Regions from separate parts of the Kineococcus sp. AC630 genome, predicted to be linked through region 2. Evidence: predicted binding sites of a transcription regulator. Region 2 holds the regulator's gene; each other region holds the start of a gene.
What was found. Region 2 encodes HrcA, which represses chaperone genes, less so after heat shock. Its sites were predicted from a motif close to GNTNGCACTCGGNNNNNCCGAGTGCNANC; they were not measured.

Region 1 (10,433 bases), on a different contig from region 2:
CGCACCGAGGACACCCCGGGATCCAACCACCTACCCTGACCCGGTGGGAACCGTCGAACTGCACGAGATGCGCTGGTGGCACGTCGCCGACGTCCACGCCCTCGAACAGGACCTCTTCGGCTCGACGGCCTGGTCGCTGGAGTCGTTCTGGGGTGAGCTGGCGCGGCCGAACCGGAGCTTCCTCGTCGCCCTGCAGGACGGGCGCGTCGTCGGCTACGGCGGGGTCGTGGTGACCGGTGCCGACGCCGACGTGCAGACCATCGGCGTCGCCCGCGACCAGCAGGGCCGGGGAACCGGCCGGACGCTGCTGCGGGCCCTGCGCGAGGAGGTCGTCGCCCGGGGCGCGACCCACCTGCTGCTGGAGGTCCGCGCCGACAACACCCCGGCGCAGAACCTCTACCTCAGCGAGGGTTTCGTCCAGATCGCCCGCCGGGCCCGCTACTACCAGCCCGACGACGTCGACGCGCTGATCCTGCGGGCCGACGTCAGGCGTCCTGGGAACTGACCCGGGAGTGGTGGCGGCGGGCCTTCATCCGGTTGCCGCACACCGCCATCGAGCACCAACGTCCCGTCCCGGCCCGGGAGCGGTCGACGAAGAACAGCCGGCACTCGGAGTTCGCGCAGGGCCGCAGCCGTCCCGGGCGCTCGCGTTCGAGGGCGTCCCAGGCCAGGACGGCGCGCACCACCGACGGGTTCGCGTCGGCCGTCCACAGGACGCGCTCGACGCCCCGGGGGCCCACGGAGGCCGTCCAGGTGACGCCGACCAGCAGTTCCTGCAGCAGGGACGCGTCCCCGTCGCCGCGGACCACCGACTGCAGCAGGTCCCGAGCCCGCACCAGGGCGGGTCGTTCGCCCGCGTCCGCGGTGAGCAGGTCCTGCGGCCGGCCGTCGAGCACCGGGGTGCTGTTGAGCAGGCCGAGCAGCAGTTCCTCGTCCGGATCGGTCATCTAACCCTCCTCGTCGACTTGACAGGTTAGCAGTACCGGGCGACTCTAACCGCTCCAGACCACTAGAGAGGTTAGACGATGACCACGCACCACCGCTACGCCGAGGTCGACGGGTTCCAGCTCTTCTACCGGGAGGCGGGCGCTCCCGACGCGCCCGTGGTCGTGCTGCTGCACGGCTACCCGACGAGCTCGTTCATGTTCCGCGAGCTGATCCCCCGCCTGGCCGACCGGTACCGGGTCATCGCCCCCGACCTGCTCGGGTTCGGGCTCTCCGACGCCCCCGCGGTCGAGGAGTTCGACTACTCCTTCGCCGCGCTCGCGGACCTCACCGGCCGCCTGCTGGACCGGCTCGGCGTCGCGCGGTTCGCGGTCTACGTCCAGGACTACGGCGCCCCCGTCGGCTGGCGCCTGCTGCTGGAGCGCCCGGACGCCGTCACGGCCGTCGTCAGCCAGAACGGCAACGGTCACGAGGCGGGTTTCGTCCCGGAGTTCTGGGCGCCGATCTGGGCGCACGGCGAACTCCGGACGGCCGAGACGGAGGAGGCGCTGCGCCCGGCGCTGGGCGTCGACGCGATCCGCTGGCAGTACACCCACGGGGTTCCCGACCCGAGCGTGGTGAGCCCGGACACCTGGCACCACGACGCGGCCGCGCTGGCCCGTCCCGGCAACGACCGGGTGCAGTTGGCGCTGTTCGCCGACTACGCGAGCAACGTCCCGCTCTACCGACCCGTCCAGGAACTCCTGCGCACCCGGGGGATCCCGCTGCTGGCCGTGTGGGGGCGCGACGACGAGATCTTCGGGCCGGCCGGGGCCACGGCGCTGGCCGAGGCGGTCGGCGGAGAGGTCCGACTGGTCGACGGCGGGCACTTCCTGCTCGAGAGCGCCCTCGACGAGGTCACCGACCACGTGCGGGAGTTCCTCGCCCGCGTCACGGGGTGACGGGTTCCACCACCAGCACGCTCTGCTTCCCCGCGATCCGGGTCAGCACGATGGTCGCGGTGCGCGAGCCCTTGAGCGCCAGCTGCCTGCGGAACTGGTCCGGGTCGACGGCCGTCCCGCGCTTCTTCACGGTCAGGGTTCCGACGTCGAGTTCGCGCAGCCGGGCGCGCAGGGGCTTCAGCCCGAACGGCATGACCTCCAGCACCCGGAACGCCCGGGTGAACGGGGAGGTCCGGGACGAGTCCGTGCTCACGTAGGCGATCGTCTCGTCGACCAGTCGCCCGTCCAGGTCGGCCGCGACCTTCGCCACCAACCCCGAACGGATCACCGCCCCGTCGGGTTCGTGCAGGAACTCACCGACCGCTCCGACCGGGGCCACCGGGAGGTCGGCGTCGTCGATCTCGTGGGCGGTGGCACCCCGCACGACACGGGCGCTGCGCACGAGACCCGGCCGGGCCAGCGGTCCGCACCACAGCGCGCACTCGACGACCTCCCCGTCGACCGACGTCCACTGCGCCTCGGCGCCGGCCGGGACCAGTTCGTGCGGCAGACCGGGGGCGAGCTTCGCGCCGGTCGCCGGGACCCGGGCGGCCGTAGCGAGGACGAAGGAGAGCGGGGGAGAGGTCGCCTCCGGGTCGAAGAGGCGCCGCCCCCCGGAGGTCCGCCGCGCCGGGTCGAACCAGGCGCCGTCCCCGGGGCCGAGCTCGTCGACAACCCCGGCCGTGACGTCCGCGCAGCGGACCTCGCGCCCCAGGTTGTGCGCCGCCACCGCGACCGTCGTGGGGTCGGCGTCGACGGGCAGGACGTCGAGCCCGGCGTCCAGGAACGCCAGCGAGTCCGCGCCGATCCCGCAGCCCAGGTCCGCGACCCGGTGCACCCCGGCGGCGGCGAAGCGGCGGGCGTGCTCGGCCGCCACCACGGCGCGGGTGGCCTGCTCGGCACCGGCCGCCGTGAAGAGCAGCCCGTCCGCGCGGGGCCCGAACTTCGTGGCGGCCTTCGCGCGCAGTCGCGACTGCGTCGTGGCGAGCGCGGCGAGGGCGGGATCGTGCCCCGCGCGGCGCAACCGGGCGGCCAGCGCGACGGGGTCCTCGCCGGCCGTCCCCGCCAGCTCGGCCAGCAGGGCCCGTCCCTGCGGGGAGGTCAGGGCGTCGACGTCGGAAACGTTCACCCGGTCGATGCTGCCAGGAGGGGCACCGGATCTGGCACTCGCCCGCCCTGAGTGCTAGCGTCTCGCGCAGCGTCGGTGGCACTCCCCCCTGGAGAGTGCCAACCGGGGCAGCGGCCGTCCGGCACCCGCGACGACGGTCGTCCGCTCCCCGAACCGACCGTCCGTGCCAGTTCGCTGAAGCAGAAGGGGAGGGCCGCACCAGTGTCGGTCTCCATCACTCCGCTCGAGGACCGCATCGTCGTCAAGCCGCTCGACGCGGAGCAGACGACCGCATCCGGTCTCGTCATCCCGGACACCGCCAAGGAGAAGCCCCAGGAGGGCGAAGTCCTGGCTGTGGGTCCGGGCCGCGTCGACGACAACGGCAACCGCGTGCCGATCGACGTCGCCGTCGGCGACAAGGTCATCTACTCCAAGTACGGCGGCACCGAGGTCAAGTACGGCGGCGACGAGCTGCTGATCCTCTCGGCGCGCGACGTGCTCGCCAAGGTCGCCAAGTAAGCGACTGACAGGTCCAGACGCCCCGGGCGCCCGCACTCCGGGTGCCCGGGGCGTCTCCTGTTCCCGCCCCGAAGCTCGCCACTGAACGGAAAGGTCCGCACACATGGCCAAGCAGCTGCTGTTCGACGACACCGCCCGCAAGGCGCTGGAGCGTGGCGTCGACGCGCTCGCCAACGCCGTCAAGGTCACCCTGGGGCCCAAGGGCCGCAACGTCGTGATCGACAAGAAGTGGGGTGCGCCGACGATCACGAACGACGGCGTCACCATCGCCCGCGAGATCGAGCTCGACGACCCCTACGAGAACCTCGGCGCCCAGCTCGCGAAGGAGGTCGCCACCAAGACGAACGACGTCGCCGGTGACGGCACCACCACCGCGACCGTGCTCGCCCAGGCCCTCGTGCACGAAGGTCTGCGCAACGTCGCCGCCGGTGCGGCCCCCTCGGGCCTCAAGCGCGGCATCGACAAGGCCGTCGACGCGGTGAGCGAGAAGCTCCTGTCGATGGCCCGCGAGGTCGACGGCAAGGGTGACATCGCGCACGTCGCGACGATCTCCGCCCAGGACGCGAGCGTCGGCGAGCTGCTGGCCGACGCGTTCGACAAGGTCGGCAAGGACGGCGTCATCACGGTCGAGGAGTCCTCCACGACCGCGCTGGAGCTGGACTTCACCGAGGGCATGCAGTTCGACAAGGGCTACATCTCCCCGTACTTCGTGACCGACGCCGAGCGTCAGGAAGCGATCCTCGAGGACGCCTACGTGCTCGTGCACCAGGGCAAGATCTCCACGGTCCAGGACCTGCTGCCGCTGCTCGAGAAGGTCCTCAAGGCCTCCAAGCCGCTGCTGATCATCGCCGAGGACGTCGACGGCGAAGCGCTGTCGACCCTCGTCGTCAACAAGATCCGCGGCACCTTCAACGCCGTCGCGGTGAAGGCCCCCGGCTTCGGGGACCGCCGCAAGGCGATCCTGCAGGACATCGCCACCCTCACCGGCGCGCAGGTCGTCGCCGAGGAGGTCGGCCTCAAGCTCGACCAGATCGACCTCGACGCGCTGGGCACCGCCCGCCGCATCACCGTCACCAAGGACGACACCACCATCGTCGACGGTGCCGGTACATCCGAGGACATCTCGGGTCGCGTCGCCCAGATCAAGGCCGAGGTCGAGCGCACCGACTCCGACTGGGACCGCGAGAAGCTCCAGGAGCGTCTGGCGAAGCTCTCCGGCGGTGTCGTCGTCATCAAGGTCGGCGCGCACACCGAGGTCGAGCTCAAGGAGAAGAAGCACCGCATCGAGGACGCCGTCTCCGCGACGCGCGCCGCGATCGAGGAGGGGATCGTCGCCGGCGGCGGTTCCGCTCTCGTCCACGCGGTGTCCGTGCTCGAGGACAACCTCGGTCTCGTCGGTGACGAGGCCACCGGTGTCGCCCTCGTCCGCAAGGCGGCCTCCGAGCCGCTGCGCTGGATCGCCGAGAACGCGGGCCTCGAGGGCTACGTCGTCGTCGAGAAGGTCCGTGCGCTCGAGGCCGGTCACGGCCTCAACGCCCAGACCGGCGAGTACGTCGACCTGCTCGCGACCGGCGTCCTCGACCCGGTCAAGGTCACCCGCTCGGCGCTGCGCAACGCCGCGTCGATCGCGTCGATGGTCCTGACCACCGACACCCTCGTCGTGGACAAGAAGGAAGAGGACCTCGCCGTCAACGGCGGCGGCCACGGTCACGGCCACGGCCACTGACCGCTCTCCCTGAACGACGAAGGGCCCGGCTCCCCCTCGGGGGGCCGGGCCCTTTCACGTTCTCCGCACGCCGCACCACACCGCGCACGGGTGGAACAGGGGTCAGCTGGCGATGCGCAGTCCGCGACGGCGTTCGGTGGCGTAGACGGCTTCGCGGTCGTCCTCGGTGAGGCCACCCCACACGCCGTAGGGCTCACGGACCTTCAGCGCGTGCTTGCGGCACATCTCCAGGACGGGGCAGCCACCGCACACGGCCTGGGCCGCGGCGTCGCGGTTGCGACGGGCCGGGCCACGCTCGCCCTCGGGGTGGAAGAACAGGTTCGGGTCGGCCTCGCGGCAGGCTCCGTCGAGCTGCCACTCCCAGACGTCGGCGACGGGTCCGGGGAGGCGGGAGATCTCGGCCATGGTGCGCTCCTGGTTCGGGAGGGATCTTGCTGACTGGTCATGAACGTACAACCGCGTCAGAAGTTGTTCAAGCCCCTGGTCGGAACTTGTTCAACCAATCTGCCCGTGCGGGGGTGACCGGGACGTGGCGCGGGGGTGAACAACCTCTGCCCAACGTGCTGAACAAGGTGCAGATCCCCGGTGCCTCCGCCACCCGAACGCCGTGAACAAGGCTGAACAACCCTGACCAACGGGGCGAGTGGCGAACGGCCCCCGACGTTGGGACACTGCAGCCATGTCCCCCGCCGCACCCTCCGAGGGAGCTGCCGTGCCTCCGGCCCCGCGCATGACGTTGACGGTGGCCGCCGTCGCGCGCCGCCTCGGGGTGGCCCCGGCCACGCTGCGGACCTGGGACCGCCGGTACGGCCTCGGCCCCTCCGAGCACACCGCGGGTGCGCACCGCCGCTACTCCTCCTCCGACCTGGCCCGCCTCGTCGTGATGCGCCGGCTGACCCTGGAGGGCGTCGCGCCGTCCGAGGCGGCGCAGCTGGCCGCGACCACCGCCGTCGCCGACGGGGGTTTCGCGCTGGCGAGCGTCTCGACGATCCCGGCGGCGGTCATCGAGGCCGCCGTGACCGACGCGGTGGCCATCGCCGGCCCCGGTTCCGGGCTCGACCCGGCCCTCGAGGTCACCGCAGCGGACGAGGCGCCCGCGCTCTCCGCGCTCTCCGGGCCCGACGAGTCCGAGGACGCCGAGAGCCTGCCCGGGCACCACGGACGACCCACCGACGCCGTGGACTGGGCCGTCAGCAGCCTCGCCGACCGCTTCGCCGAGGAGATCCGCAGCCGGGGGGTCGCACCGGCCTGGGACGCCGTCCTGCGTCCCGCGCTCGTCACCCGCGACGCGGCCATGCACGCGGCCGTCGCCCGGGCGCTGGCCGCGCTGCCCGTCGCGACCGGGGACCGCGCGGTCCTGCTGGCCGCGCTGCACGACCCGGCCGCCCAGGTGGCCCGCGGTCCCGTGCTGCTCGCCGCGGCCGCCGCCCTGGCCGAGGCCGGCGCCGGTGCGCGCAGCGTGGGGGAGGGGGTCCCCGTGCGGATGCTCGCCGCCGCGGTGCGCCGGGTGCGCCCGCCCGCCCTCCTCCTGCACACCGACGCGGAACCCGCCGCCGACGTCGTCGAGGACCTGCTGGCCCTGGCCCGGGTCCGTCCCGCGCCGCTCGTCGTCCTCCTGGGGGACGGGTGGACGCCGGCGCTCAAGGACCGGCTGCGCGGCGCCGAGGTGGCCACGGGGCTCGCCGACGCCGTCGCGAGGTGCGTCGAGGCCTCGACCGCCTGACCAGCGGGTTCACCGGGACCGCCGTGCACCTGAACGCTCAGGTCGGCGCTCCCGCGTGCCGACAACTCTTCCTGTGGGGCACCCGACGTGCTCCACGGCGGGGCCACGGACGGCCGCGCTCCACCCACACAGGGAAGAGGTTTGTGGTGGCAACGGTTCTGGTCTGCGATGACCTTCCGCTGGCGCGCGAGGCCATGCGTCGCATGGTGGCTGCCGTCCCCGGCGTCACTCGGGTCGTGGGTGCGAGCTCGGGCGAAGAAGCGCTCCAGCGCTGGCCCGTCGAGCGGCCCTCGCTGGTGATCATGGATGTCCGGATGCCCGGGATCGGCGGTGTCGAAGCAGCGCGCCGGCTGCTCGCCCGTCACCCCGAGGCGAACGTGCTCATGGCCACGATGGCGGAGGACGGTGACGGAGTGGCCCGCGCGGTCGCGGCCGGAGCCCGCGGGTACCTCGTCAAGGACGTCTCGCGCGAGGAGCTCGCCACCGCGGTGCTCCAGGCGCTGCAGGACGTCAGCCGTCGTCGTGGCGGCAACCGCACGCGTGCGGTGCTCACGGGCCGGGCGCCCGTGCTCACCGAGCGGGAGCAGCAGGTGCTCGTCGGCATGAGCCGCGGGCGCAGCAACGCGGAGATCGGGCGCGAGCTCTTCCTCTCCGAGGACACGGTCAAGACCCACGCTCGTCGACTGTTCCGCAAGCTCGAGGCGGCCGACCGCGCTCAAGCGGTGGCTGTGGGATTCCGCTGGGGTCTCGTACGGTAGGTGGGTGAGCCCCGGGGGCGACGAGTCAGTCGGAGTTGGTGCCGGCGGCCGGCCCGACGCAGACGCCAGCAGGCGTGACGTCGGTGCTGCCGTCGCTCCCGACGTCCCCCGGGTCCAGTTCTCGGGGGACGACGACGCCGTCGCGCGCCCCGGGGCCGGTCCCACCGACCTCCGCACCGATCTTCCGGGTGACCTCGGCGACGCCGCCGAGGCCCCTGGCGGGGGCGACGGAACCAGGGCGGCGCAGGGTGTAACACCCGTGCGGCCTGCAGCGATGAACAGTTCGGATGCCGGGGGGCTCCAGGAACTGGCGACGCGCGCGTTGACGGGGGAGCAGGGCGCCGTCGCCGATCTCCTGGCAGCGGTGCGCCGCCTCGTCCACCGTTACTGCCGGGCCAAGCTCGGGCGACTGCCCGGAGCTGATCACGCCGCAGAAGATGCGGCACAGGAGGTCTGCATCGCCGTGTTGACGGCCCTGCCCCGCTACAAGGACACCGGACGTCCCTTCGAGGCGTTCGTGTACCGGATCGCGGCCAACAAGGTTGCGGACGCCCAGCGGGCCTCCTACCGCTCCCCGGTCCCGACCGAGGACGTCCCGGACGGCGCCAGCGCCGAACCGGGTCCCGAGCAACTCGCTCTCGACGCCTTCGACGCCGAGACCGTCGGCAAGCTGCTCGACACCCTGCCGCCCAAGCTGCGCGAGATCATCACGCTGCGCGTGGGGGCCGGGATGTCGGCCGAGGAGACCGGACGTGCGTTGGACATGACCGCCGGCGCCGTGCGCGTCGCCCAGCACCGCGCGATGCAGAAGCTGCGCAAGATCGCCAGCGAGGACCTCACGCTGCGGGTCGCCCCGTGAGCGACGACGACCGCCCGGGCCACGGGCCCGACGACGAGACCACCGCCGGCACCGGCGGACGGGGACACCTGCGCGACGGCCACCTGCGGGCCGGACACCTCCGCGGCGTCCGCGGCTCCGCCACGAACGACACGAACGACGCGAACGACACGAACGACGTGGACGACCCGGTCGGCCGGGGAGGGGGGGACGTGGACGACGCCTTCGTCTCCGTGCCCGACCTGCTGGCCACGGACGCCCTGCTGGACCGCCTCGGCAGCCACGACACCACCGACGCCGACCTGCGCGACGCCGTCGCGCGGCTGCTGGACTCCTACGCGCTGCACGCCGACCCCCTGACCGCCGGGGTGCGGCCGGTGCAGGTGCCCGACCTCGCCCTCGAGGTCGAGGGCCTCCCGGCCCCGGTGCCCGCCCCACGGGTGCTGCTCGCCTCCCGTCGCACGCTGCGCCGGATCGGTCACGGCGGTGCCGCCGCGGCCGCCGTCCTCGCCCTGCTCGGCGGTACCGCCGCCGCCGCGGCGACCGGCGCGGGCTCGATCGCGGGCCAGGACGGCCGGACCGGCAGCTCCGCGGCCGTGCAGCTGCCGGGCTGGTTCCCCGACACGGTGTTCCGTGCCTTCGGCGGCACCCCGACGGACCGGGTCAAGCGCGAACTGGCGCAGGCGGACATCGAGGTGCAGGCCGGCGACAGCGAGTCGGCCCTGGCCCGGGTCCGGAACCTGTCCCGGCAGATCGACGCCTCCGACGACATCGACGCCACGCTGGCCGCGACGGTCACCGCGAAGCTCGACGACCTGCAGTCCGACGTCGACGGCACCGCGGTGGGTCCGACGAGCGCACCCACGCCCTCGTCCGCCGCGCCCACGCCGACGCCGTCGGGGACGTCCCTGACGGACGTCGTGAACGCCGCGTCGCCGACGGCGTCGCCGAGCTCCACGCCCTGGGTCCCGACCCAGACCCCGGTGCCCACCACCGCGCCCACCGGCGCCACCGGGACGGCGACGGGGACCTCGGGCGGCGCTCCCGGGGGCTCCACGTCCTCGCCGGGCCGGGGTTCCGGTTCGTCGTCGTCGTCGTCCTCGTCGTCCTCGAACCCCGTGGTCCCGCCCTACGTCCCACCCGTGGTCACCGAGGTGCCGTCGGGCAGCGTCACCACGCCGCCGACGGTCACGCAGCCCCCGACGGACACCCCGACGCAGAGCCCGAGCGATCCCTCGACGGGCTCGCCGAGCGACCCGGGGACGTCGACGGCCCCCACGGAGACCACCACCAGCCCGGAGGCACCGCCGTCCACGACGACGGACCCGGTGGTCCCGCCGCCCTCGGCCCCGGTGACCGACACCGCCCCGCCGGTGGTGCCCGATCCGGTCGAGGTCGTGACCCCGACGCTGCCCGTCGTGGTGGAGCCCTCGCCCAGCGCGGGAGCCGAGCCGAGCCCCGACGTCGTCGATCCGTCCGAGACGGCGTCCGGGACGGCGTCCGCCGGGTCGTAGCATCGGGGGGTGAGCGTGCGGTCCGAGGACAAACCTTCCGTCGAATCCCCTGCCGAGCACCACGACCCCTTCGGGTTCGTGGGCCTGACCTACGACGACGTCCTGCTGCTGCCGGGCGAGTCGGACGTCATCCCGTCCGAGGTCGAGACCTCGACCAAGGTGTCCAAGCGCGTCAGCCTGCGGATCCCGCTGCTGAGTTCCGCCATGGACACCGTCACCGAGTCCCGGATGGCCATCGCGATGGCCCGTCAGGGTGGTCTCGGCGTCCTGCACCGCAACCTCTCCGCCGAGGAGCAGGCCGCCCAGGTCGACCTCGTGAAGC
Region 2 (10,433 bases):
GCTGGTCGTGGTTGACGACCCGCGCTCGTGGACGGCCGACGAGGCGGTCAGTGCGCTCTACGCTGCGCACTGGCGGCGCTTCGTCGGGCTCGCGGCGTCCCTGATGGGCGAGACCGCGAGCGCCGAGGAGGTCGTCGCGGAGGCGTTCGTGACGCTGCACGGGCGCTGGAACCGGCTCGCGGACAAGGGGTCGGCGGTCGCCTACCTGCGCACGAGCGTCGTGAACGGGGCCCGTGACGTCGTGCGGCACCGGGTCGTCACCGACCGCAAGCGTCCCCTGCCGGACCCGGAGCCTGCGGGTCCGGAGGAGCAGGCCGTGCGGGCCGCGGAGCACCGGATGGTGCTCGGCGCGCTGGACGGGTTGCCGACCCGGCAACGGGAGGTCCTGGTGCTGCGGTACCAGGGCGAGATGTCCGAGGAAGACATCGCGGCCGCGCTCGGCATCAGCCGGGGTGCGGTCAAGACCCACGCGCACCGCGGGTTGTCCGCGTTGCGCACGGCCATGTCGAGCGAGGAGCAGCAGTGAACGAGGAGACCCCGCTGGGGCCGCTGCCGGATCCCGCCGGCCACGACGAACTCAGTCCCACCGCCAGGCAGCTGCAGGACGCCCTCGCCGCCCGTGCGGCCGGGGTGCAGCCGACCGACCGTCTCGAGGAGATCCGCATGACCAGCCGAGCCAACCGTCGTCGTTCCCGCACCCGTGGCGGGCTGGTGGCGGCGGGGGTCGCGGCCGTCGTCGTCGTCGGTGGCGGCGGCTACGCGCTGACCCAGCGCGGGAGCGACAACGTGACGACGGTGGCCAGCACGGCGTCCTCGTCGACCTCGCCGACCTCATCGACCCCCTCCACCTCGTCGAGCACGCCGGCGACGGACTCGACCCCGATGTCCTCGCAGCCCGCCGGCTCGGGGGGCACCCCGGCGGCCACGTCGGTCACCTCGGCCCCGGCGACCTCCACGGCGGGCGGGACGGGGGGCACGCTGCCCACCGGTGCGACGTCGGTGCCGGTGTACTGGCTGGGCGGGCAGCCGGCGAAGCTGTACCGCGAGTACGTGAAGGCCGGGTCGGGCGCGAACGACGCGACCAACGCGTTGCGCGCCATGCTGTCCGGCTCCCCCACCGACCCGGACTACTCGAGCCCGTGGGCGAAGGACGCGACCGCGACGGTGAGCGAGGCGGGCGGGAAGCTCGTGGTGGACGTGGCGGCCTCCGCGGCGTCGGGCTCCACCGGTGACGCGACCCTGGCGTTGCAGCAGCTCGTCTACACGGTGACGGCGGCGGCGGGCGACGACCAGCCGGTCGAGCTCCGGGTCGGCGGGAAGGCGGGGCAGTCCCTGTTCGGGACGAGCGTCCCGGCGTCGCTGTCACGGGCGCCGCAGGCCGACGTGCAGGCCCCGGCGTGGATCACCTCGGTGTCCCCGAGCGCCGGTTCGGTCACGGTGAAGGGCGTCGGGACGGGTTTCGAGGGGACGCTGCTCTACACGTTGACGAACTCCGCCGGCGCCGAGGTGGCCCGCGACTCGGTGCAGGCCGGCGCGAACGGCACCTTCGCGGAGTTCTCGTTCACGGCGGCGGTGCCGGCGGGGACCTACACCCTGGCGGTGTTCGCCCCCGACGAGTCCGACGGCGAGGGCTCCGGCCCCGTCGGCGACACGAAGACCGTCACCATCCCCTGACCCTCCTCCCGTTCCGTGATCTTGCTGGGTCTCCCAGCAAGATCACGGTGCGGGTCAGCGACCGGAGAAGCGGCCGCGCAGCTTGGAGAAGACGCCCTGGTGGGCGGGGCCGAGCTTGCCGGCCGGCCGGACCTCGCCGCGCAGTTCGGCCAGGCGGCGGATCAGCTCCTCCTGCTCGTCGTCGAGGTCGCGCGGCGTCGTGACCTCCAGGGTGACGAGCAGGTCGCCGCGGCCCTGGGACCGCAGGTGCTCGGCGCCCTTCTGCTTGAGGGTGACGACCTCGCCGGCCTGGGTGCCGGGGCGGACCTCGACCTCCTCGTCACCGTCGAGGGTCTCCAGCGGGATGCTCGCGCCGAGCGCGGCCGCGGTCATCGGCACGTGCAGGGTGCAGAGGAGGTCGTCGCCGTTGCGGGTGAAGACCGGGTGCGGGCGTTCGTGGATCTCGACGTAGAGGTCACCGGGAGGACCGCCGGCCGTGCCGACCTCGCCCTGCGAGGCGAGCTGGATGCGGGTGCCCGTGTCGACGCCACCGGGGATGCGGATGGTCAGCGGGCGGCGGGCGCGGATGCGGCCCTCACCGGAGCACTCCAGGCACGGCGAGGGCAGCACGGTGCCGAAGCCGCGGCAGGTGGGGCAGGGCGCGCTGGTCATGACCTGGCCGAGCAGCGAGCGGACGACGCGCTGCACCGAGCCCTGGCCGTGGCAGATGTCGCAGGTCTGGGGGCTGGTCCCCGGCTGGCAGCAGGAGCCCTGGCACGTCGTGCACAGCACGGCGGTGTCGACCTGGATGGAGCGTTCGCCGCCGAACGCCGCCTCGGCGAGGTCGACGTCGACGCGGATGAGCGCGTCCTGGCCGCGTTGGGTGCGGCTGGCGGGAGCTCCCGCCCGACCGCCCCCGCCGCCCTGGCCGAAGAACGCGTCCATGATGTCGGAGAAGCCGAACCCCTGGCCGAAGCCGGCTCCGCCGCCGCCGGGCATGGACCCGCCGCGGTCGTAGGAGGCGCGCTTGTCGGGGTTGGAGAGCGTCTCGTAGGCCTGCGAGACCTCCTTGAACTGCTCTCCCGCGTCGGGGTTCACGTCCGGGTGGAGCTTGCGCGCGAGCTTGCGGTAGGCGCGCTTGATCTCCTCCGCCGAGGCGTCGCGGGAGACGCCGAGGACGTCGTAGTAGTCGCTCACGAGGTCGTGGTTCTCCTGTCGGTCTTCATCACGGGGCCGAGCTTCACTGGGACAGGATGCGGGAGACGTAGCGTGACACCGCACGCACCGCTGCCATCGTCGTCGGGTAGTCCATGCGGGTCGGCCCGAGCACGCCGAGGCGGGCGACGACGGTGTCCGGGCCCGTGCCGTAGCCGCTGGTCACGACGGAGGTGCCGTCGAGACCGAGGTGCAGGTTCTCGGCGCCGATCCGCACGGTGAGACCGCCGCGGTCGGCGTCCTCGGTCAGCTCCTGGACGAGGCGCAGGAGGACGACGTGCTCCTCGAGGGCCTCCAGGACGCTGCCGAGGGAGGTGCTGAGGTCGGCGCCGGACTTCACGAGGTTCGCGGTCCCGGCGATGACGACGCGTTCCTCCAGCCCTGCGGTGAGGCAGTCGCCCAGGGCGACGGCGACCTCCGCGGCGACGGCGAGGTCGCCGGGCGGGGTCTGCTGGACGAGGTCGGTGAGGTCGTCGCGGGCGTCGCGCAGCCGTTTGCCGACGACCCCGGCGTTGACGCGGGTGCGCAGGGCGGCGAGCTGGACGCCGAGGGACTCCGGGTCGGCGGCGGAGCGGACGTCGAGGACGCGCTGCTCGACGCGACCGGAGTCGGTGATGAGCACCAGCAGCGCGCTGCGCCCGCCGACGGGGACGAGCTCGACGTGGCGGACGGCGGCGCGCGAGAGCGAGGGGTACTGCACGACGGCGGCCTGGCGGGTGATCTGCGCCAGCAGCCGGACGGTGCGGTCGACGATGTCGTCGACGTCGTCGGCCCCTTCGAGGAAGGTCTGGATCGCCCGCTTCTCGGCCGGCGTCATGGGCTTGACGTTGGCGAGGCGGTCGACGAAGAGGCGGTAGCCCTTGTCCGTGGGGATGCGTCCGGCGCTGGTGTGGGGCTGGGTGATGTACCCCTCCTCCTCCAGCACGGCCATGTCGTTGCGGATGGTGGCCGGGGAGACGCCGAGCTGGTGACGCTCGACGAGCATCTTGGAGCCGACGGGTTCGTGGCTGGACACGTAGTCCTCGACGATGGCGCGGAGCACCGCGAGCCTGCGGTCGTCGCTCATCCCGTCCCCTCTCCCCACTGGCACTCGTGTCGTGCGAGTGCCAAGTCTAGGCCGTCACCGCACGGCCGCGCCTCCCCCGTCGACCACACGGGTCTGGTTAGCGTTCCGCGCGTGACCCGTTACGAAGACCGGTACGGCGGCGACGTGCTGTCCTCCGACCCGCACGCCCGCACGAACCCGAAGCCCGTGCACCGCGACGAACCCGCCGTGCACGGCCTGGTCGTGGAGGACGTGGAGACCGGCTGGGTCGGAGCCGTCGTCCGGGTGGAGAAGAGCGGTGGTGTCCACGTCGTCGTCCTCGAGGACGGTCGCGGGCGCACCCGGACCTTCCCGCTGGGCCCGGGGTTCTGGGTCGAGGGGCAGCCCGTGCGTCTCGTCGCACCGAAGGCCGCGGCCCCCGTGCGGGCCACCCGCACGGCCAGCGGTTCGGTGGCCGTGGCCGGGGTGGGCGCGCGGACGGCGCGCGCCTCGCGGATCCTCGTCGAGGGCCGGCACGACGCCGAGCTGGTCGAGAAGGTGTGGGGCGACGACCTGCGGATCGAGGGGGTCGTCGTCGAGATGCTCGACGGGGTCGACGACCTCGACGCCGCGATCCGCTCCCTCGCCCCGCAGCGCGGTCGCCGGATCGGGGTCCTGGTCGACCACCTGGTGCCGGGGTCGAAGGAGTCCCGGATCGTGGCGCAGGTGTCCAAGGGCCCGCACGTGCTGGTGCTGGGTCACCCCTTCATCGACGTCTGGCAGTCGGTGCGCCCGCAACGCCTGGGGTGGCAGCGGTGGCCGACGATCCCGCGCGGGCAGGACTGGAAGCACGGGATCCTCGCCGAGCTCGGCTGGCCGCACGCCACCCAGGCCGACGTCGCGCACGGCTGGAAGCGGATCCTCGGCACCGTCCGCAGCTTCGCCGACCTGGAGCCCGCGCTGCTCGGGCGGGTGGAGGAACTGGTGGACTTCGTGACGGCCGACCTGGACGACCGCTGAACGACGCGCCAGGATCGGAGGGTGAGCAACCCCCAGCACCCGCCGCCGCAGCAGCCGCCGATGTACTCCCCCGCGCCGATGACGCCCGCGGACGAACGGATGTGGGGGATGTTCGGCCACCTCTCCGCGATCGCGGCGTCCTTCGTCTCGTTGCCGTTCCTCGGCCCGCTGATCATCTTCCTGGTCTACAAGGACCGGAACGGGTTCGTGCGCGGGCACAGCGCCGAGGCCCTCAACATGACGATCTCCTTCGTGGTCTACGAGTTCGTGCTCGGCGTCGTCTGCTCGGTCCTGGCCCTGGTCACCTTCGGGCTGGCCTACGTCCTGATGGTCGTCCCGGCCGTCGTCTTCCTGGTCTGCGCGATCCTCGCGGCCGTCGCGGCGAACGGCGGCCGGGTCTACCGGTACCCGCTGATCTTCCGCCTGGTGCGCTGACCCCTCCCGGTGCGCTGGGCGGGGTTCAGGCGATGGCGCGCAGGTCCGCGGTCCGGGCCTCGAGGTCGCCGGCGAGGGGGATGACCGACACGGTGCTCACCCCGGCGGCGGCGTAGTCCGCCAGCCGGTTCCGCACGTGCTGCGCGGAACCCACCAGGCAGGTGGCGTCCAGGAACCCCGCGGGGACGGCGGCCGCGGCCTCCCGGTGCCGTCCGGCCAGGAAGTGCTCCTGGACCTCGTCGACGGCGTCGGAGAAACCGAGGCGACGACCGAGGTCGGCGTAGAAGTTCTTCTCCCGCGACCCCATGCCCCCCAGGTACAGGGCGACGTAGCGACGGACGGGGAGTTCGGCCCGGGTCCGCTCCTCCCCCGTCGCGTCGGTGAGCAGCAGCGCGACGCTCGCCGTGACCTCGAAACCTTCGGCGGGCCGGGTGCGCAGGGCGAACCCGGAGCGCAACTGGTCGAACTGCGTGGAGGAACTCTCCGGCACGAGGAACAGCGGCAACCACCCGTCGGCGATCTCGCCGGCGAGGGCGACGTTGCGCGGGCCGACGGCGGCGAGGTGGATCGGGAGGTCGGGGCGGGGCGGGGGTTGCATGAGCTTCAGCGGGATCCCCGGGCCGCCGGGCAGCGGCAGCGTGAGGTGTTCCCCGGCGTACTCGGAGGTCTGACGCGCGAGCAACCGCCGCACGACGTCGACGTACTCGCGGGTGCGCCCCAGGGGTTTCGCGAACGGCTGGCCGTACCACCCCTCGGCCACCTGCGGACCCGAGACGCCGAGCCCCAGGCGGAACCGGCCCCCGGAGATCCCGTCGAGGGTCGAAGCGCTCATCGCGGTCATCGCGGGGGTGCGGGCCGGGATCTGCAGGACGGCCGAGCCGAGCCCGATCCGCGACGTCCCCGCGGCCAACCAGCCCAGGACGCTGACCGCGTCGGTGCCGTAGGCCTCCGCGACCCAGGCCGAGGCGTAGCCGGCCTCTTCCGCCGCCCGCGCCAGCGACAGCGCCTGCGCCGCGGCGGGGCCGATCTCACCGGTGAGGTAGCCGAGGCTCAGTCCGAGGTCCACCCGCCCGACCCTAGACCTCGGCGCAGGACCCGGCGGGACCCGCCGGTGCGCGGTCGGCTCACGCAGGCACCTGGCCGAGCACGAGTCCGGCGAGCAGGGCGAAGTCCTGCGGGTCCAGCGGCACGAGGCCACGACGCAACCGGTACCCCCAGTTCGCGGACGCGGTCAGCGCCAGTCGGTCCCGGACCTCTTCGAGCGCCAGCGGCTGCACGGGTTCGTAGTCGACGAGACGACGGAACGGCCGGAACGAGCTGCCGGGCGCCATGACCTGCTCCGCCTGGAAGCTCTCGTCGTCGGCGACGACGCCGAGCGCGGTGAACGCCCGGAGCGGGACCCTGCCGCCCATCTCCTCGGTCGGGGAGTAGTAGACGAAACCGTCACCGCGCCGCAACCGGTCCAGCCCGGAACGCTTGCCGTGCTGGACCTGCGCGAAACCCTGCCGGACACCGATCCGCACGTGGGCGGCGCTGACGACACCGAGCCAGGCACGTTCTGGGAGCTTCTCCATGCCGGGCAGTCTCACCGGAGAAGGTGACACCTCCTGTCAGGTTCAGGCCAGGAGCTGACGCACGACCGCGTCGGCCAGCAACCGGCCGCGGCGGGTCAGCGCGACCCGACCACCGGGGGCCGGCTCGAGGAGGCCGTCGAGGAGCAGCTGCGCGGTCGCCGTCCGCACCCCCCACCAGGCGGGGTCGAAACCCTCGGACAGCCGGGACCGCAGCAGCACGTCCTCGACGCGGCGGTCCTCGGCGGCCAGGACCTCGCGGGCGTGGGCCGGGGACTCCCCGGCGCCGATGCGGCCGGCGTAGGCCGTGGGGTGCTTGACGTTCCACCACCGCAGGCCCCCGACGTGGCTGTGCGCTCCGGGGCCGATCCCCCACCAGTCACCGCCGCGCCAGTAGGCGAGGTTGTGCCGGCAGGCGAACCGGGGCTCGCGCGCCCAGTTGCTGACCTCGTACCAGGAGAAGCCGGCGGCCGCGAGGGTGTCGTCGACGATCTCGTACTTGTCGGCCTCGTCGTCGTCGGAGGGTTCCGGGACCTCGCCGCGGCGCATCTGCCCGGCGAGCTTCGTCCCCTGCTCGACGATGAGGGCGTAGGCCGAGACGTGGTCGGGTTCGCAGGACAGCGCCGCGTCGAGGCTGACGCGCAGGTCGTCCAGCGACTCCCCCGGCGTGCCGTAGATGAGGTCGAGGCTGACCTCCAGTCCCGCCTCCCGGGCCCAGCGCACGGCCAGCGGCACGCGGGCCGGGTCGTGGGTCCGTTCCAGCACGGCGAGGACGTGCGGGACGGCGGACTGCATCCCGAAGGACACCCGGGTGAAACCCGCGGCGGCGAGGCGCTGCAGGCCCTCGGGGGTCACCGAGTCCGGGTTCGCCTCGGTGGTCACCTCGGCGCCGGGCGCGATGCCGAGCTCGTCGCGGACGGCGCCCAGCATCAGCTCGAGGTCGGCGGCCGGGAGCAGCGTCGGGGTCCCGCCGCCGAAGAAGACGGTCTCGGCAGGGCGGACGGCGTCCCCGAGCACGCGGGCGGCGAGGCGGACCTCCTGCGCGGCGGTCGCGGCGTACGCGGCCTGCGAGCCACCACCACCGAGCTCGGTGGCGGTGTAGGTGTTGAAGTCGCAGTAGCCGCAGCGCACCGAGCAGAACGGGACGTGCAGGTAGACGCCGAAGGTGCGGTCCGCCGCGCCGCGCCGGGCGTCGGGGGGCAGCGACCCGTCGGTCGGGACGGGCTCGCCGTCGGGGAGGGTGCTCGGCACGCCCCCAGTGTCACCCCGCCACCGCCGCCGTGTCGTACCCCTAGGGGGTAGGGGTTGCGTGGGAAACCCCAGGGGGGTATCAAGGAGTCATGGAGAACGCAGTCGGGTACGCCGGTGAGAAGGACGAGGTCCTGAAGCGCCTGCGCCGGATCGAGGGTCAGGTCCGTGGCCTGCAGCGCATGGTCGAGGAGGACGTCTACTGCATCGACGTCCTGACGCAGGTCTCGGCGGCGACGAAGGCCCTGCAGGCCGTCGCGCTGTCGCTGCTCGACGACCACCTCGGGCACTGCGTCGCGCAGGCCGCCGCCGAGGGTGGTCCGGTCGCGGACGCCAAGATCAAGGAAGCCAGCGCGGCCATCGCGCGGTTGGTGAAGTCGTGAGTGACGTCGGGAGTGAGGCAACCGTGAACGAGTTCGACGTGTCCGGCATGACGTGCGAGCACTGCGTGCGGGCGGTGACCGAGGAGGTCTCGACCCTGCCCGGTGTCACCGACGTACGCATCACCCTCGTGCCCGGCGAGAACTCCACCGTGCACGTGACGAGCACCTCCCCCCTCGACCGGGCCGCGGTCGCCGCCGCCGTGGACGAGGCGGGTTACGAGCTGGCGGAGTGATCCCGTGAGCGATCGGGTCGAACTGCTCATCGGTGGCATGACGTGCGCGTCCTGCGCGAACCGCGTCGAGAAGAAGCTCAACCGGATGCCGGGCGTCGAGGCGAGCGTCAACTACGCGACGGAGAAGGCGCACGTCCTGCTGCCCGTCGGCACCGCCGTCGAGGCGGCGATCGAGGTCGTCGAGGCGACGGGGTACACCGCCACCGTGCCCACCCCCCTCCCCGAGAGCGAACCCGTCGTCTCCCAGGGGGATCCGGCGACGGAGGTCCTGCGGCGCCGGGTCCTGGTCTCCGCCGCGCTGGGGCTGCCCGTCCTGCTGCTCTCGATGGTCCCCGCCCTGCAGTTCACCAACTGGCAGTGGCTGGCCCTCACCCTGACCGCCCCGGTGGCGGTCTGGGGTGCGTGGCCGTTCCACCGCGCCGCGTTCGTGAACGCCCGCCACGGTGCGGCGACCATGGACACCCTCGTCAGCCTGGGTGTGATCGCCGCGTTCGCCACGTCGCTGGTGTCGCTGTTCCTCGGTGACGCCGGGATGCCCGGGATGCACATGGAGTTCTCGCTCTTCGGCGCAGGCGGTGACGAGCTCTACCTCGAGGTCGCCTCGGTCGTCACCGTGTTCGTGCTCGTCGGGCGCTACCTGGAGGCCCGGGCCCGGCGCAGTTCCGGCGCCGCGCTGCGGGCCCTGCTCGCGTTGGGGGCCAAGGACGTCGGGCTCCTCGACGACACCGGGGAACGTCGCGTCCCGATCGCGGAACTGCGGGTCGGGAACCGGTTCGTCGTTCGCCCGGGTGAGACGGTCGCGACCGACGGGACGGTGCTCGAGGGATCCTCCGCCATCGACCTCAGCATCGTCACGGGTGAGACCGTCCCCGTCGAGGTCACCGCGGGCGACGCCGTCGTCGGCGGCACCGTCAATGCCGGCGGCCGCCTCGTCGTGCGCGCCACGCGCGTCGGGGCCGACACCCAGCTCGCCCGGATCGGTCGCCTCGTCGAGGCGGCCCAGTCGGGAAAGGCTGCGGCGCAACGGCTCGCGGACCAGGTGTCGGGGATCTTCGTGCCCGTCGTCCTCGTCGGGGCGGTGGCGACCCTCGTCGGCTGGCTGCTGGCCGGGGCCTCCCCCGGTGCGGCTCTGACGACGGCCGTCGCGGTCCTCGTCATCGCCTGTCCGTGCGCGCTCGGGCTCGCGACCCCGACCGCGCTGCTGGTCGGCACCGGGCGCGGCGCCCAGCTGGGGATCCTCGTGAAGGGCCCAGAGGTCCTGGAGTCCACCCGGCGCATCGACACCGTCGTGCTCGACAAGACCGGCACCGTGACGAGCGGCCGGATGACCCTCGTCGACGTCGTGCCCGCGGCCGGGGTGTCCCCTGAGGACCTGCTGCGCGCGGCTGGTTCGCTGGAGGACGCCTCGGAGCACCCCGTGGGCCGGGCGCTGGCCGCCGGGGCCCGGGCGCGGGTCGCGCTCTCCTCCGTGCGGGACGTGGTCGCCGCGGCGGGGGCCGGGATCGCCGGCGTCGTCGACGGTTCGCCCGTCCGCGCCGGTCGTCCCGACTGGGTGGGGGTTCCCGTGCCTACGGAACTCTCCGGCGCCCTGGAGCAGGCCGAGTCCGCCGGACGCACGGCCGTCCTGGTCGCCTCCGCCGGCCGGGCCCTC
Region 3 (10,433 bases), on a different contig from region 2:
GGGCAGGCGGTTCCCGTCGACCCCGAAGGCCGCGCGGGACAACGTCATCGTGGGCGCCGAACCGCGCTTCCCGGCGATCGCGACGAGGCCGACGATCACGTAGGACAGGAACACCCCGGCGATCGAGACGGCCGTGGCCTGCCAGAACGAGATCCCGAAACCCAGGACGAACGAGCCGTAGCTGACCCCCAGGACGGACACGTTGGCGGCGAACCACGGCCAGAACAGGTCGCGTGGCCTGCCGTGGCGTTCGGACTCGGCGACGGTGTTGATGCCGTTCAGTTCGACGTCGACACCGCCCACCCTCGTCTCGGGGGTGGCGGGGATCTCGCTCACGTCGACTCCTCGGGAGGATGGCGGTACCGGGCCGCGGGGTGGTCGGCGGGCAGCCTCGTGCGGCCCGGACCGAAGACCACCTCCCGCAGCGTACGGCCTGGGGCGTCGCGACCGGGTGGTGGCGCCAGCGTGCCCCGCCGACGCAGTTCGGGGACGACCTGCTCGCAGAACTCCGCGTAGGAGCCCGGTACGACGAACGGGGTGAGGTTGAACCCGTCGATCCCCGTCTCCCGCACCAGCGCCTCCATGGCGTCGGCCACGTCGCCCGCCGTGCCGGTGAACACGAACTCCCGCATCCCGAAGCGCAGGAAGTCGGCGCGTGCGTCGGCCACCGTCTCACCCCGGTAGCGCTCCACCTGGGTCCGCCCGCCCTCGGTGCGGACGTCGGAGAAGTTCCCGCGGGGGTCGAGGGCGGCGAGGTCGATGCCGGTCATCGAGGCGTAGTAGGCGCGGGCGGCCTCCGGGTCGACCCAGGACAGGTACTCCTCGAGGCGGGAGCGGGCGTGGTCCCGGTCGCGTCCCAGCACGACCGTGAGTCCGACGAGGGTGCGCAGCGACCCCGGGCCGCGTCCGTGCCGGGCGGCCCGGGCGTGCAGGTCGAGGACCTGGCGGCGCAGCGTCCCGGCGTCGCGGCCCTGCAGGAACACCACCTCGGCGTGGGTGGCCGCGAACTCCCGACCGCGTTCGCTGGCACCGGCCTGGAAGAGGACGGGGGTGCGCTGCGGGGAGGGCTCGACCTTGAAGTAGCCGTCGGAGCGGAAGTAGCGGCCGTGGTGGTGGACCTCGTGGACGCGACGCGCGTCGGCGTAGCGCCGCGTCGCCTTGTCGTGCAGCACGGCGGCGTCCTCCCAGCTGCCCTCGAACAACCGGTAGCTGAGGTCGAGGTGCTCGTCGGCGATGTCGTAGCGCTCGTCGTGGCGGGGCAGCGGTTCGCGTCCGTGCAGCGCGCTGACCACCCCCGCCGACGTCGTCACGACGTTCCAGCCGATGCGCCCACGGGTGAGGTGGTCCAGCGTCGCGAACCGCCGGGCGTTCGGGTAGGGGCCCTCCAGGCTCGTCGAGGACGTCACCGCGAACCCGAGCCGGCTCGTCACCGCGGCCATCGCCGGGACCAGCAGCAGGGGGTCGTTGGTCGGCATCTCGACCCCCTGCTCGAAGGTCACGGCCGGGGTGCGGCCCTCGAGCACGGGGTAGCCGGGGGAGTCGGCCAGGAAGAGCAGGTCGAAACCCCCGTCCTCCAGGAGCCGGGCCAGCGACGTCCAGTGCGCGAGGTCGAGGTAGCGGTCGGTGTGCTGCTCCGGGTGGGCCCACAACCCCTGGCTGGTGAGGTTGGGACCGTTGATCTCGAAGGCGCTCAGGAGCAGGTGGTGCGGGTGCCTCACGTGGGGACGCCCGCCGGGCTGCGCTCCAGCCAGTCGAGGAGACCCGCGCCGAGCCGGTGCCGGGTCGCCGGGCTCATGCCCTCGATCCGCAGACCGTGCCCGGCCAGGGCCGCCAGCTCGGTGTCGCTCAGCTTCCAGACCTCGCGCGCCACGGCGTACTGGTCGCTGACGCCGCGACCGAACCAGAGCTGGTCGTCGGCGTTCAGGGTGACCCCCACGCCCGCGGCGTGCAGGACCGGGGCGGGGTGCGCGGCGAGCGTGGGGACGATGCCGAGCGCCACGTTGGAGACGGGGGCGACGTCGAGGACGATGCCCTCGTCGGCGAGTCGGCGCACGAAGGCCGGGTTCTCGACCGAGCGGACGCCGTGGGAGATGCGGGTGGCGCCCAGGACGTCGATCGCTTCCGCGACGCACTCCCAGCCGCCCGTCTGCCCGGCGTGCGCGACGACCGGCAGACCCGCCGCCCGGGCCGTCGCGGCCGCCCCGGTGAAGCGCTGCAGGCCCGAGGGTTCCTCGAACCCGGCCGTCCCGAACGCGGTCACCCCGCGGCCGGCGAACTCGGCGGCGACCGCGGCGAGCTCGGCGGCGATCGGCTCGTCCTGGTCGGTGTTCAGCGTCAGGATCGAACCGACCTCCACGCTGTGCTCCCGTCCGGCCTCGCCGAGGGCGTCGACGACGACCCGGGTCACCTCGCGCAGGCTCCCCAGCCGGGGGGCGTAGAGCTGGGGTTCGATCGCGGGTTCGAGGTAGACCACGCCCTCGGCCGCCTCCTGGGCGACGAGCGCGCGGCACAGGCCGGCGAGGTCGTCGAGGTCCGCCACCAGGGCGGGCACCCGGCCGTAGGCCTCGAAGAACGCCCAGACGTCCGACCAGCCCTCCCCGGTGGCGGCGGGACCGCCCCGCACGGGCAGGTCGAGCGGGGCACCACGGCGGCGGGCGAGGGCCAGCACGGCCTCGCGCGGGTAGGACCCGTCGAGGTGGGCGTGCACGTGCACCTTGGGCAGGGCGGTCAGGGAACGCACCCTGCTCAACGTAGGCGCGAACGTGCCACGTGTCGCACAAGCGTTCCTTCTGAGAGCATCCATCCCGTGGATCAGCGTGGTGCAGGACGCAGCGGCGGCGAGCTCGACGTGCGCTCGTTGCGCTACCTGCTCGCCGTGTCCCGGGAACGCAGCTTCACCGGAGCGGCTGTCTCGCTGCAGGTCTCCCAGCCCGCGCTGAGTCAGGCGATCGCGCGCACGGAGCAGCTCGTCGGGGGCCGGCTGGTGCTCCGCGACGCGCGGGGCGTGGCCCGCGAGGGGTCCGCGCTGACCCCCGCCGGGCAGGCGCTGGTCGCCGACGCGACGCGGATCACCGAACTCCTGGACCGGGCGCTGGTGCGCGCGCGGCGCATCGCGGAGGAGGGCGAACGCGAACGGCTGGCCGTCGGCATCGGCACCTCGACCCCGCGCTGGGTCTCGACCCGGCTGGTGCAGGCCTCCCAGGAGAGCCCGGACCTCGACGTCGTGCTGCGCCACGTCCCCTGGGGGCAGGAGGTCGCGAGCCTCGCCGACGGCCGGGTCGACGTGGTCTTCCTCAACGCCGGCCCGGACGAGGTGCTGGACGCGCGGGTGCGTGCGGTGAACGTCGCCGACACCCAGCGGGTGGCGGTGTTCGCGGCCGGGCACCGGCTGGCCGGTGAGACCTCGATCGACATCGCCGACCTCGACGACGAGCCCATCGTCGACGCGGGGTACGACCGGGAGGTGTGGCTCGTCGAGCCCCGCCCCTCCGGCGCGGTCCCCCGGGTCGTGGGTCCGCCCGCCCAGAACGTCGAGGAGATGCTCGCCCTCGTCGCCTCCGGACGGGCGATGGCCATCACCGCGGAGGTCGTCGCCGCCGGCCACCGCTCCGACGACATCGCCTTCGTGCCGTTGCGGGGGCTGGACCCGCTGCGTCTCGTGCTGCTGGCGCTCGCCGACGACGAACGGCCGGCGGTGGCGGACCTGCTGGCCTCGTTCTAGGGGGTCACCGGTCCGCGGTGGCGGTGATCACACGGAGAAGGAGTACTCGGTGGTCGTCGTGAACTCCGCACCCGGGCGCAGCACGGAATCCCCGAGCAGCGGCTGGTTCACCGCGTCGGGCAGCAGCTGCGTCTCCAGGCAGAGGGCGTCGCCCTGCCGCACGGGCCGGCCCTCGATCGTCCGCCACGCGCCGGTCAGGAAGTTCCCCGTGTAGAACTGCAGGCCCGGCAGGTCGGTGCGGACCTCGAGCGAACGTCCGCTGCGCGGGCCGGAGACGGTGGCCACCGGCCGCAGGGAGCCGGGGCCGTCCAGCACCATGCAGTGGTCGTAGCCGCCGGCGGTGAGGAGCTGCTCGTCCGCGTCGCGGAGGTGCTCGCCGATGCGGGTCGGGCTGGAGAAGTCGAACGGGGTGCCCTCGACGGGGGCGAGTTCACCGGTCGGGACGAGGTTCGCGTCGATCGGCAGGTAGCGCGACGCGGACAGCCGCACGACGTGGTCCTCGACGGGGCCCGCGCCGTCGAGGGCGAAGTAGGCGTGGTTCGTGAGGTTCACCGGGGTGGCGGCGTCCGCGGTCGCCACGTAGTCCAGGCGCAACGTCACCGAACCCCCGTCCTCGCGCAGGGAGTAGGTGACCGAGGTGTCCAGCGCGCCCGGGAAACCCATGTCGCCGTCGTTGCTGCGCAACGACATCCGCACCCCGGCAACCCCGTCCACCGAGACCTCGGTGGCGGTCCACACGCGCTGGTCGAAACCCTCCGAACCCCCGTGCAGGGCGTTCGCGCCGTCGTTGGCGGGGACCGCGAAGGACACCCCGTCGACCCGGAAGCGTCCGCCGGCGATGCGGTTCGCGACGCGTCCGACGACGGCGCCGGGGTAGCCGTCGGCGGCCTCGTAGGCCGCGAGGTCGGGCAGGGCGACGACGACGTCGCCGATCCGGCCGGAGGCGTCGGGGACGCGGACCTGCTGCAGGGTCGCGCCGCGGGTCAGGACGGCGGCGCTCGCCCCGGAGGGCAGGCGCAGCTCCCACCGCTCGACGGGTTCTCCACGTCGCGTCCGGCCGAAGGGGGTGCTGTGCAACGTCGCGGTCATGGCGCGATCCTGCCGCACGCCCCGGGGTTCAGGTCAGCCGCCAGTCGATCCCGTCGCCCCCCTCGGCCCGCAGGAGTTCGTCGACCCGGCTGAACGGAGCGGAACCGAAGAACCCCCGCGAGGCCGACAACGGGCTGGGGTGCACCCCGGTGACGACCGGCACCCCGCCCAGCAGGGGAGCGACCGTCTGCGCGTCGCGACCCCAGAGCAGGGCCACGAGCGGTCCACCCCGGTCGGCCAGGGCCCGGACGGCCGCGTCGGTGACGGCCTGCCAGCCGAGCCTGCGGTGCGACCCGGACTCGCCCGCGCGCACCGTCAGCACCCGGTTCAGCAACAGGACCCCGGCCCGCGACCAGGAGGAGAGGTCGCCGTGCGCGGGCGCCTGCACGCCGGTGTCGGCGAGGAGTTCCCTGTGGATGTTGACCAGGCTGCGCGGCAGGGGCCGGACGTGCGGCTCGACGGCGAAGCTCAGCCCGATCGGGTGTCCGGGGGTGGGGTAGGGGTCCTGCCCGACCAGGAGCACCCGGACGCCGTCGAAGGGCTCCCGGAACGCCCGCAGCACGTTCTCGGGGGCGGGCAGCCACGGCGCGGGTTCGGCGGCCAGCGCACTGGAGAGCCGCACCAGGTCGTCGCGGACCCCCGCCAGGGCACGGGCCCAGCCCGGGTCGAGGTCGTCGAGGCCGAGTCCGGCCGGATCGTCGTCCGTGCGCGGGAAGCGAGGGGCGGGTGGGGGCGCTGCGGCGGGAGTCACGCACGGGACGGTACCGAGCCCGGACGCGCCCGCCGAGGTGAACGACACGGGTGTGATGCGCTCTTAGACTCCTGCCCGGCCCCCGGTTCCGGAGGCCGTGGTGAGAGGGGTCATGACGTGGAGCGGAACGACGCATCGGCGCGCATCGAGCGAGACGTCCCGTCCCTCGAGGAGCAGCCCGGGGGGCTGCCCGACGGGCTGAGTCGCCGCGACGCCGAGATCCTGGCCTTCGAACGGCAGTGGTGGAAGTACGCCGGCGCCAAGGAACAGGCCGTTCGCGAGCTCTTCGACCTCTCGCCCACGCGCTACTACCAGCTGCTCAACGCCCTCATCGACTCCCCGGCCGCCCTTGCCCACGACCCGATGCTGGTCAAGCGGCTGCGCCGGATGCGCACCAGCCGGCAGCGCGCCCGGTCGGCCCGCCGTCTCGGCGTGCAGCCCTGAGCGCTCGTCGCGGGCACTCGCCCCACCTCCTCGCCCGACGCGGGGCCCACCGGACCCGTCGGGGGCCGGTCGGTGTCGCCGTGCTCGTCCTGGTCTGGCTGCTGGTCGCGGCCCTCGTCGTCGGCGGTCTCGCGGTCGCGGTCCGGTCCGTGGCCGGTCCGCTGCTGGACGTCGCCGGCCGGGTGCTCTGAGCGACGCCTCTCGGGGGTCTGCCGCGGTGAGGGCGACGTGACCGTTTCGTGAAGACGAGGTTCCTCGAACCCTGTCCCACCAGCCCCTCCCCGCACTAACCTGAGCCCCGGTCGATCAGTTCGACGAACACGTCCTCTCGGGGGACGCACGTCGGGCGTCGCCCTCGGCTCTCGTCGCCGCGGGCAGCGTGAGACCCGGCTCCGGTGCCCGCCGGCGCCGTTCTTCCGCTCGCTGCACCACCAGGAGAAGGCAATGGCTCAGGGCACCGTGAAGTGGTTCAACTCCGAGAAGGGCTTCGGCTTCATCACCGTCGACGACGGTGGGGCGGACGTGTTCGTGCACTACTCCGCGATCGTGGCCGACGGCTACCGCTCCCTCGAGGAGGGTCAGCGCGTCGAGTTCGAGGTCGGGCAGGGCCAGAAGGGTCCCCAGGCCGAGAGCGTCCGCGCCGTCTGACCCGGCGCTGACCCGGCGCGGCGTCCCCGGCGTGACCGTGCCCGGCCCCCGGTCCTCCCGGAGGCCGGGCACCAGCCCGCCCGCGGTCGCCGTGCCGTCCGAGGCCTCGGGGGTTTGCACTCGGGGGGTGAGAGTGCCAACATTGGCGTTGGCACTCTCGAGTCGAGAGTGACAACTGCACTCGACCCGGGAGCGAAGCTCCCTGGCCGGTCCGGTGAGGTCGACAGGCGCTGGGGGACGTGACCCCGGTTCAGGTCGGCCGTCCGTCGCGGGCACCCGACCGACCGCCCACCGCCCGTCTTCTGGGAGGAAAACCAGGCATGAGCAAGATCATCGCCTTCGACGAAGAGGCCCGTCGTGGTCTCGAGCGCGGGATGAACCAGCTCGCCGACGCGGTCAAGGTGACGCTCGGCCCCAAGGGCCGCAACGTCGTCCTTGAGAAGAAGTGGGGCGCCCCCACGATCACCAACGACGGTGTCAGCATCGCCAAGGAGATCGAGCTCGAGGACCCGTACGAGAAGATCGGCGCCGAGCTCGTCAAGGAAGTCGCCAAGAAGACGGACGACGTGGCCGGCGACGGCACCACGACGGCGACCGTCCTCGCCCAGGCGCTCGTCCGCGAGGGTCTGCGCAACGTGGCCGCGGGTGCGAACCCGATGGGCCTCAAGCGCGGCATCGAGAAGGCCGTCGAGGCTGTCACCGAGCAGCTCGTCGCCGCCGCCAAGGAAGTCACCACCAAGGAGCAGATCGCGGCCACGGCCGGGATCTCCGCCGGTGACGCCTCGATCGGCGAGCTCATCGCCGAGGCGCTCGACAAGGTCGGCAAGGAAGGTGTCATCACCGTCGAGGAGAGCAACACCTTCGGGCTCGAGCTCGAGCTCACCGAGGGCATGCGCTTCGACAAGGGCTACATCTCGCCCTACTTCGTCACCGACGCGGAGCGTCAGGAGACCGAGCTCGAGGACCCCTACATCCTCATCCTCAACTCCAAGATCTCCACCGTGAAGGACCTGCTCCCGCTGCTGGAGAAGGTCATGCAGTCGGGCAAGCCGCTCGTGATCGTGGCCGAGGACGTCGAGGGCGAAGCCCTCGCGACCCTGGTCGTGAACAAGATCCGCGGCACCTTCAAGTCCGTCGCCGTCAAGGCCCCGGGCTTCGGCGACCGCCGCAAGGCCATGCTCGGCGACATCGCCATCCTCACCGGTGGCCAGGTCATCTCCGAGGAGGTCGGCCTCAAGCTCGACACCGCTGACCTCGACCTGCTGGGCCGCGCCCGCAAGGTCGTCGTCACCAAGGACGAGACCACCATCGTCGAAGGTGCCGGCGACGCCGACGCCATCGCCGGTCGCGTGGGCCAGATCCGCGCCGAGATCGACCGCAGCGACTCCGACTACGACCGCGAGAAGCTGCAGGAGCGTCTCGCCAAGCTGGCCGGCGGCGTGGCCGTCATCAAGGCCGGCGCGGCGACCGAGGTCGAGCTCAAGGAACGCAAGCACCGCATCGAGGACGCCGTCCGCAACGCGAAGGCTGCCGTCGAAGAGGGCATCGTCGCCGGTGGTGGCGTCGCCCTCATCCAGGCCGGCGTGCTGGCCTTCGAGAAGCTCGAGCTCGTCGGTGACGAGGCGACCGGGGCGAACATCGTCAAGGTCGCGATCGAGGCTCCGCTGAAGCAGATCGCCATCAACGCCGGCCTCGAGGGCGGCGTCGTGGCGGAGAAGGTGCGCAACCTGCCCACCGGACACGGCCTCAACGCCGCGACCGGCGAGTACGTGGACCTGCTCGACGCGGGCATCAACGACCCGGTGAAGGTCACGCGCTCCGCGCTGCAGAACGCCGCCTCCATCGCGGCGCTCTTCCTCACCACCGAGGCCGTCATCGCCGACAAGCCGGAGAAGGCCTCTGCGGCCCCGGCCGGTGGCGACGGCGGCATGGGCGGCATGGACTTCTGAGTCCAGCCACTCCGTAGCACCTGCACCACCCACGAGGGCGGTCTCCCCACCGGGAGGCCGCCCTCGTGGCGTTTCCCGTGCCGCTCGGTCGCACCCATCGCTGTCATCACGTGGAGGGCGGTGTCGGTGCGACGATGCGGGCGCCCAGGCGCCCACTTCGGGACACCGATCAGGTACCTCACGTGGTGACACCGATGGGTGTGCCCGTGCGGTGGGGGGCGATGACTTCCGGGGTGGCGTGCGGTCAGACGCGGGGGAGGGTGAAGGAGCCGACGAGCTCGTTGAGCTCGATCGCGGCGCGCGAGACCTCCCCGGCGGTGGTGGCGGTGTGGGTCGCCCCCGCCGTCGTCTGATCCGCCGCAGCGGCGATGCCGGAGATGTTCAGCGCGATCTCCTGACTCCCCGAGGAGACCTCCGTGACGTTGCGCACCATCTCCGACGTCGTCGCCGACTGCTCCTCCACCGCCGCGGCGATGGTGGCCTGCAGGCCGTCGATGCGGGCGATGACCTCGGTGATCTCCGCGATCGCGGAAGCCGCCTCGGCCGCGTCGGTCTGGGTGGCGTTGACGCGGGTGACGATGGACTCGGTGGCCCGCGCGGTCTGCTGGGCCAGTTCCTTCACCTCCCCGGCGACGACGGCGAAGCCCTTGCCCATCTCCCCGGCACGGGCGGCTTCGATGGTGGCGTTGAGGGCGAGGAGGTTGGTCTGTTCGGCGATGGAGGTGATGAGCTTGACGACGTCGCCGATCTCGCGGGAGGAGGCGGAGAGGCGGTCGAGGGTTTCGCTGGCTCCGGTGGCGGCGTGCACGGCGGAGGCGGCGGTGGCGGAGGCTTCGGCGGTGGAGGTGGCGATCTCGCGGATGGCGGAGGTCATCTGTTCTCCGGCGGCGGCGACGGTGGAGATGTTGGCGGAGATCTCTTCGGTGGCGGCGGAGACGACCTGGGTCTGGGTGGCGGATTCCTCGGCGCCGGAGGAGAGCTGGGTGGCGACGGTGGTGAGTTCCTCGGAGGAGCCGGCGAGGGTGGCGGCGTTGTCGGCGATGCGGCGCATCGTCTCGGTGAGGCGGTCCATGGTCACGTCGAGGGCTCCGGACAGTTCGCCCACCTCGTCCTTGGCGCTGTAGCCCACCCGCTGGTCCAGGCGTCCCTGCGCGAGACCTCGCACGACGGTGAGGGCGCGGCCCAGCGGGCCGGCGATGGAGCGGGCCACGACGACGGCGACCACCGTGGCGAGGACGAGGGCGAGGACGCCCACCGCCACGAGGAGGACCACGGCGGCGCGGTAGCTCTGGGCACCCTGCTGCGCGGTGGCCGTGGCGTTGTCCGTCTCCGCCTTCTGGATGCGGTCCAGGGTGGTGTTGATCTTCCGAGCCAACGGGAGGGTGTCGGCGTCGCGTGCGGCGGTGAAGCCGTCCTGGTCGTCGGCCTTCGCCAGGGCGATCAACTTCTCCCGGGCGGTGCGGTACGAGGCGAGGTCGGCGACGAAGGACGCCCGGTCAGCGGGGCTCGAGACCGGTTCGGTGGCCAGGTAGACCTTCCACGCGGTGTCGAGCTGGGCGTCGTCGGCGCTACCCGCCTGCAGCGCGGAGGTGGTCGCCGCCGCGTCGCGGGCCAGGGCGGAGGAGGCCAGGTCGACCCTGGACTGGGCGAAGGCGTACTTCACCGTCCCGATGCTCTGGACGCCGGGCACGACGACGTTCGACAGGGACGTCACCGTCGCCTGCGAGGAGCTCAGGCGGGAGATGCCGAGGGCCGCCACGGCGGCCAGCAGCAGGCAGACGACGCCGAAGCCGACGAACAACTTCGAGGCGATGTTCAGGTCGCGCAACTT

Region 1: a site for HrcA is predicted at 3,085-3,113, ahead of groES (co-chaperone GroES). Genes of this name have one in related genera too.
Region 3: a site for HrcA is predicted at 6,766-6,794, ahead of groL (chaperonin GroEL). Genes of this name have one in related genera too.

Annotation. Positions count from the first base shown of each region.
Region 1 covers NZ_CEEDMJ010000002.1:103,102-113,534, forward strand. Annotated here, with positions in the region: gene AC0I8G_RS02420 (hypothetical protein) at 1-14, opposite strand, end outside; gene rimI (ribosomal protein S18-alanine N-acetyltransferase) at 44-505, shown strand; gene AC0I8G_RS02430 (CGNR zinc finger domain-containing protein) at 486-947, opposite strand; gene AC0I8G_RS02435 (alpha/beta fold hydrolase) at 1,026-1,886, shown strand; gene AC0I8G_RS02440 (THUMP-like domain-containing protein) at 1,876-3,054, opposite strand; gene groES (co-chaperone GroES) at 3,256-3,552, shown strand; gene groL (chaperonin GroEL) at 3,656-5,278, shown strand; gene AC0I8G_RS02455 (WhiB family transcriptional regulator) at 5,381-5,683, opposite strand; gene AC0I8G_RS02460 (MerR family transcriptional regulator) at 6,009-7,001, shown strand; gene AC0I8G_RS02465 (response regulator transcription factor) at 7,148-7,759, shown strand; gene shbA (RNA polymerase sigma factor ShbA) at 8,034-8,618, shown strand; gene AC0I8G_RS02475 (hypothetical protein) at 8,615-10,111, shown strand; gene guaB (IMP dehydrogenase) at 10,190-10,433, shown strand, end outside.
Region 2 covers NZ_CEEDMJ010000009.1:29,045-39,477, forward strand. Annotated here, with positions in the region: gene AC0I8G_RS11095 (SigE family RNA polymerase sigma factor) at 1-526, shown strand, start outside; gene AC0I8G_RS11100 (Gmad2 immunoglobulin-like domain-containing protein) at 523-1,674, shown strand; gene dnaJ (molecular chaperone DnaJ) at 1,729-2,850, opposite strand; gene hrcA (heat-inducible transcriptional repressor HrcA) at 2,894-3,934, opposite strand; gene AC0I8G_RS11115 (DUF3097 domain-containing protein) at 4,046-4,912, shown strand; gene AC0I8G_RS11120 (DUF4870 domain-containing protein) at 4,934-5,347, shown strand; gene AC0I8G_RS11125 (LLM class F420-dependent oxidoreductase) at 5,373-6,413, opposite strand; gene AC0I8G_RS11130 (EVE domain-containing protein) at 6,472-6,921, opposite strand; gene hemW (radical SAM family heme chaperone HemW) at 6,964-8,169, opposite strand; gene AC0I8G_RS11140 (metal-sensitive transcriptional regulator) at 8,259-8,549, shown strand; gene AC0I8G_RS11145 (heavy-metal-associated domain-containing protein) at 8,597-8,782, shown strand; gene AC0I8G_RS11150 (heavy metal translocating P-type ATPase) at 8,820-10,433, shown strand, end outside.
Region 3 covers NZ_CEEDMJ010000012.1:99,995-110,427, reverse strand. Annotated here, with positions in the region: gene AC0I8G_RS14280 (purine-cytosine permease family protein) at 1-336, opposite strand, end outside; gene AC0I8G_RS14275 (NtaA/DmoA family FMN-dependent monooxygenase) at 333-1,718, opposite strand; gene add (adenosine deaminase) at 1,715-2,740, opposite strand; gene AC0I8G_RS14265 (LysR family transcriptional regulator) at 2,807-3,721, shown strand; gene AC0I8G_RS14260 (aldose epimerase family protein) at 3,749-4,810, opposite strand; gene AC0I8G_RS14255 (uracil-DNA glycosylase) at 4,839-5,561, opposite strand; gene AC0I8G_RS14250 (DUF3263 domain-containing protein) at 5,706-6,005, shown strand; gene AC0I8G_RS14245 (cold-shock protein) at 6,450-6,653, shown strand; gene groL (chaperonin GroEL) at 6,974-8,602, shown strand; gene AC0I8G_RS14235 (methyl-accepting chemotaxis protein) at 8,847-10,433, opposite strand, start outside.